DNA from 2 places in the Trichococcus sp. TS_SC_9 genome. Region 2 is predicted to be linked to the other one. Evidence: predicted binding sites of a transcription regulator. Region 2 holds the regulator's gene; the other holds the start of a gene.

Region 1 (3,203 bases), 970 kb from region 2:
TTGTATCCTTGCAGCTTTACCGGTTATCGAATACGGACATCACCGCCCTCCAGAACGAAAAACTGGAACTGAATGAGCAGATTGCGACTTACCACGAAATCCTGAAACAGGAAAAAACGTTGTACGCTGTGATGAAGACAGAACTAGCCTCAGTCAAAAAACAATACGCGAATCCTCGCCGGACTACGATCCAGCATGAAATCGAGGAAATCAAAATCGACACGGAAGTTCTCGTGCCTGTGGAGGAAGTCGTTGTCTTGATCACGAAAGAGGGCTACTACAAGCGCACCAGCCTGCGCTCATTTGGAGCCTCGACAATCGCCGAAATCGGCTTGCGCGAAGGAGATAAGCCGCTATTTGTCGGGAAAGCATCTACCCTTGATGCGATCGTGATGTTCACTAATAAGGGAGACTATCTTCATTTTCCGATCCATGAATTGCCGGAACTGAAATGGAAAGATACGGGTAATCATATATCCCAAAACATTCCCTTCGCTCCGGAAGAAAAAATCATCAGCGTAGAAATTCTCCCGAACAACAGTGAACCAACCGGGACAATCCTATTCGTGTCAAAAGAAGGCTACATTAAACAGACACTGATGAGCGACTTCCGGACTTTCCGGGGCTACAGAAACAAAAAAGCGGTCGCTATGAAGCTGAAGAGCGAAACGGATGCGATTGTCTCCATCCAACGCTTGGAGGATCAACAAAATTACGATGTTCTCCTTGTGACCCATTTCGGATTCAGCCTGCGTTACGCTGTGAATGAAGTAGGCATTATCGGTACGCGCGCCAGCGGGGTCAAGTCCATCAATCTGAAAGACGGAGACATTGTGGTCGGGGGTGCCGCCTTTAAAGAAGGTGATGAGGACTTCCCAATCCTTGTGGTCACGCAAAGAGGGAACATCAAAAAATTCAAATCCGGCGAAGTCCCAATTTTGGGCCGCGCGAAACGGGGATTGATGCTGCTTAAGGAATTGAAGGCCAAGCCGCACCGCATCATCTTTATGGATTGCAATCTAGCATTGCCTAACCGATATGCGATCCGCACCACAGTTGGGAATAGCGTTGTGGTGGAAAGCAAAGAAACACCTTTCAGTCCTAGGTATTCGAACGGCAGTTTCGCTATCAACGAGAAGACGGATGGCGAAGTATCGGACATCGAGAAAGAGTTTGATTTTTCACAAATTAGAATTTTCTAATTAACTGTTATAAACAAAAAGCCAAAACGGAAACTGTGTAATAATACAGTTTCTGTTTTTTTATGAAACAGATTTTCCATCAAAATAAAGGTTTCACTAACTAATCGAAAGCTCTCTTCGTTTTTTTGACTTCCAGAACGTTGTTATATCAACGTTTTTAAATATTTTTCGAAAAGTTTACAAAAAGTTCGAAAAAAAGATTGATAGTTGTTGCACTTTCATCTGTACGTGTTATAATATTCATGTAGAAACCTGTTACACATATCACAATGTGAAAGCACTTTATAGGAGGAATATATAATGGAACAATGGCAAGGGTTTAAAGGAAAAACTTGGAAAGAAGAAGTCGACGTAAGAGACTTCATCATCAACAACTTCTCTGAATACACAGGCGACGAAAGCTTCTTGGCTGGTCCTACTGAAACAACAACTCTATTATGGGATCAAGTTATGGATCTTACTAAGCAAGAAAGAGAAGCTGGCGGCGTATTGGACATGGATACTAAAGTTGTATCTTCCATCACTTCCCATGCAGCAGGCTACCTGAACAAAGAAAAAGAGCAAATCGTCGGTTTCCAAACTGAAAAACCACTTAAACGCAGCTTGATGCCTTACGGCGGTATCCGCATGAGCGAACAGGCTTGTGAAGAAGCTGGCTACAAAGTTGATCCAGAAGTTTCTATGATTTTCCGCGACTACAGAAAAACACATAACCAAGGCGTATTTGACGCTTACACTCCAGAAATGCGTGCAGCAAGAACAACCGGCGTCATCACAGGCTTACCGGATGCATACGGCCGCGGCCGCATCATCGGCGACTACCGTCGTGTAGCTTTATACGGTGTGGACTTCCTGATGCAAGACAAATTAAATGAATTCGCTAAAATCGGCGACGGCACGATGACTGAAGAAATCATCCGTTTGAGAGAAGAATTCAGCGAACAATACCGCGCTTTGAAAGAATTGAAAGAATTAGGAAACATCTACGGATTTGATATTTCCAAACCAGCAACAACCGCTCAAGAAGCTTTCCAATGGTTATACTTCGGGTACTTGGCTGCTGTTAAACAACAAAATGGTGCAGCAATGTCATTAGGTCGTACTTCAACTTTCTTGGATATCTATATCCAACGTGATCTTGAAAACGGAACATTGACTGAAGAAACGGCTCAAGAAATCGTTGACCACTTCGTAATGAAATTGCGTATGATCAAATTTGCACGTACGCCAGAATACCAAGAATTGTACTCAGGAGATCCACAATGGGTTACTGAATCAATCGCCGGTATGGCACATGATGGCCGCTCAATGGTCACAAAATCAAGCTTCCGTTTCTTGAACACATTGACTAACTTAGGCGCAGCTCCAGAGCCTAACTTGACAGTTCTTTGGTCAACTAGATTGCCTGACGGATTCAAAAAATACTGTGCTAAAATGTCTATCGAAACAAGCGCTATCCAATACGAAAATGATGACATCATGACTCTTGAATGGGGCGATGACTACGGAATCGCTTGCTGCGTATCCGCGATGAGAATCGGGAAACAAATGCAATTCTTCGGAGCGCGTGCTAACTTGGCTAAAACATTGCTTTACGCAATCAATGGCGGGATTGACGAAACTAAGAAAAAACAAGTTGGACCTAAATTGCAACCAATCACTTCAGAATACCTTGATTACGCTGAAGTTACTGAAAAATTCGATGTAATGATGGACTGGATCGTAGCTTTGTATGTGAATACATTGAACGTTATCCACTACATGCATGACAAATATTCATACGAATCATTGGAAATGGCTTTGCATGATACACACGTTGTCCGCACATTGGCAACTGGTGTGGCTGGATTCTCAGTTACAATCGACTCACTTTCTGCTATCAAATACGCGAAAGTTAAACCAATCCGCGACGAAAACGGCATTGCTGTTGACTTCGAAATCGAAGGCGACTTCCCTAAATATGGTAACAATGATGATCGTGCTGACCAAATCGGTATCGAC
Region 2 (3,203 bases):
TCCGGCCTTAACGGTCATTTCGATTGTTACCCCGTTATCTGTCACGAGACCTGTGCCAACAGCAATAACGGTACCTGTTTGGGATTTTTCTTTAGCGGATGACGGTAAAACGATGCCGCCTATAGATTTTTCTTCTTCTTTGGCAACTTCTACAATAACACGGTTTCCTAATGGTTTTAACAAGATGACCCCTCCAAAATAATATCATTTTAGCACTCACCAACTCAGAGTGCTAAGTTACATTTCTATATTAATCAATCTCCAATTAATTTGCAAGAGGGAAGCCGATTTTTTCCAATTCTATTTTTGAGCGCTACTGTGCTATACTATTTATCAAGCGCAAAAACGTCAGTTCTCTCAGAAAGGTACTATTAATATGAATAAAAAAATACGTTCAAGGTTAACGTTAGCCATACAGATCATCCTCATCTATCTCGCTTCTCAGTTTCTGCCGGTCTTGATTCTTTTGTTCATTCCGGAGGCAGATCGCATTGCGGCCGCCATGAATCTCTCGCTATTCTTTGCTTTCCTAGGGACTGTCCTTATGGTAGCATGGAATAGCAGAAAAAAATGGACACCACAAAACAGTCTTACGGATCAACCGGCTGCCCCAATCGGAAAAACGCTCACGAACGGACTCTTCGGTTTCATGGGAGCTGTCCTGATTCAGATCGTCGCGATGAATGTGGAGTATCTTTTGTTCAAGATGCCAGTCGTTTCCGAAAATACGGAAGTGTTGCTGGACTTGACAAACCGCTACCCGTTCTTTATTTTCAACATCATCATCTTTGCACCTGTGATGGAGGAATTTGTATTCCGTAAAGCGATTGTCACCCATCTGGTTGACGGGATCGGGATAGTCGGCGCGGCCACTATCAGCGCTTTGCTTTTTGCGATTGCACATAATGATGGGCACTATTTAGTTTACGGCTCTCTGGGTCTTTGGTTTTCTTTCCTTTATTACCGGACAAGAAACATAGCGACTCCGATGATTGCCCATGCGTTGATGAATGCCGTGTCCGCCTTGCCGATTCTGTCCCAACTCATTTCGTAAGACTCGTGGAGCACGCTATTTAGGAAGAAGAAAGGAATAACATGACTTTAAAAAATCTATTAATTCAAATAATCATTCGATTCGTTTTCGCCGTCCTCTTCATCTGGCTGGCAGTCGATGCTGTGAATACTGCAGGCTGGGGATTCATGGCCATCGTCAGCGTGCTGTTCGCAACAAGTGATGTTGTGAAAGGCGTACGCATGTTCAATGCCTACTTGAAAATCAAAGACAGCATGGATAAAAATTAGGAAAAGCTGAACGGGTTCGTTCAGCTCTAAAAAAAAAAGAAGGATGAGGCAGCCTCATCCTTCTTTTTGCGTTCTCTTCTACTCGGCTATCGACTTTGCTCAGCCGATGTCATTGTCCAAGAAATAGATCAATGTTTGCAATTCATTCGTCAAGTCCACATTCTGAACGCGGACATTGTCCGGAACGGAAAGACGGATTGGGGTAAAGTTCATGATGCCGCGAACGCCCGCTTCAGTCAATCGGTTAGTGGCATCCTGCGCCACTTCCTGGGGAACGGTCAAAATGGCTACATCAATCTGCTGGATGCGCAATTGCTCAACCATATCCGTCATCGGATAAACCGGCACACCGCTAAGGATTTTGCCGACGATGCCTTCATTGACATCAAATGCGGCACTGATGCGGACGTTATTGCTTACATGGAAGTTGTAGTTCAACAAGGCATGTCCCAAATTACCCACACCTATCAGAGCCACGTTCGTCAAACGGTCCTGATTCAATGTTTTGCTGAAGAAATCCAACAAATACTCGACATCATAGCCGTATCCTCTTTTGCCTAGTGCGCCAAAATATGAAAAATCCCTACGGATAGTAGCACTGTCCACTTTTACTGCTTCACTCAATTCAGTGGATGAAACACGTTTTTTACCAGCGTTATGCAAAAAGCGCAAGTAGCGGTGGTAAATCGGCAACCTCCTTGCCGTAGCTTTTGGAATATCATTCGTCGACATTATTTTCTCCTCTTCTTTCCTCGTTCATTTAGTACCTCATATTGTTTGTCCGAATGCACAAACTTTAAAAAGTATGTTCACATACTTAGGCTTTCATTTCATATTGACTATTATAGCATCTGATTGTGAAAAATCTACTAATTTGTTCGAAACCGGACTTGATTGTGAAGCCTTTTTTGAACAATATGTGAAATACAATACTAATTGTAAACGGGGTCATTAATAAATTTCACATGCACAAATACGTGAATATAGCAATAACTCTGCTTGTCCCTATCGAATCAGTGCTTGCTGTGATAAAATGGAAAGGATAAATGTGAGTATTTATTTAGAAAGAGGACACTACATATGATTTTACTACAAGGACAAAATTTGGCGCGCCTTTTTGGGGCGAGCGTCTTATTCGATAATATTCAAATTACCGTCCAGGACCATTCGCGCATTGCGCTCGTCGGCCGAAACGGAGCAGGAAAATCAACCCTGCTGAAGATTTTGGCAGGCATCGAAGCAACGGATGCCGGTTCTGTTTCCAAGAGCAAGGAAGTTACAATCGGCTATTTGGATCAGCATAGCGCGGTCGATTCCTCCAATACGATTTGGCAAGAAATGTTGACCATTTTTGCCCCCCTTATCCGATTAAGCAAAGAGGCTGAGCAAGCCGCTTTCGCGTTGGGGGATCCGGACCTGCTCGAAGACGAGGAGGCGTATCAAAAAGCTTTGGAACGCTATGACCATCTTCAGCATACCCTGCATGAAAAGAATGCATACGGCTACGAATCTGAAATCCGTTCGGTGTTGCACGGATTCCAGTTCTACGAAGAAGATTATGATCGCCCAATCTCCCAATTGTCAGGCGGCCAGAAAACAAGGCTCGCTTTGGCCAAAATCCTGCTTGAGAAGAACGATCTGCTCATTTTGGATGAGCCCACCAACCATCTGGACATCGACACGCTGGCTTGGCTGGAAAATTATCTGATGGGTTACAATGGCTCGCTTTTGATTGTTTCCCATGACCGCTATTTCCTGGACAAAGTCGCCACTGAAGTCTACGAAATCAGCCGCCACAAGATCCAGCACTACAAAGGGAACTATTCTTACTATCTGACCGAAAAAGCCGCCCGCCTGGAACAGGAATTGAAGGCTTACGAGAAGCAACAAGATGAAATCTC

What was found. Region 2 encodes Rex, which represses fermentation and respiration genes when NADH is low (regulators of the CRP and FNR family bind a similar motif). Its sites were predicted from a motif close to TTGTGAANTANTTCACAA; they were not measured.
Region 1: the regulator Rex is predicted to act here: its motif matches at 1,455-1,472, upstream of pflB (formate C-acetyltransferase).

Annotation. Positions count from the first base shown of each region.
Region 1 is NZ_CM149591.1:2,620,018-2,623,220, reverse strand. Features, by position in the region: gene parC (DNA topoisomerase IV subunit A) at 1-1,202, shown strand, start outside; gene pflB (formate C-acetyltransferase) at 1,503-3,203, shown strand, end outside.
Region 2 is NZ_CM149591.1:492,662-495,864, forward strand. Features, by position in the region: gene groES (co-chaperone GroES) at 1-183, opposite strand, end outside; gene AC0J5I_RS02205 (CPBP family intramembrane glutamic endopeptidase) at 377-1,054, shown strand; gene AC0J5I_RS02210 (DUF4305 domain-containing protein) at 1,096-1,302, shown strand; gene AC0J5I_RS02215 (redox-sensing transcriptional repressor Rex) at 1,402-2,034, opposite strand; gene AC0J5I_RS02220 (ABC-F family ATP-binding cassette domain-containing protein) at 2,383-3,203, shown strand, end outside.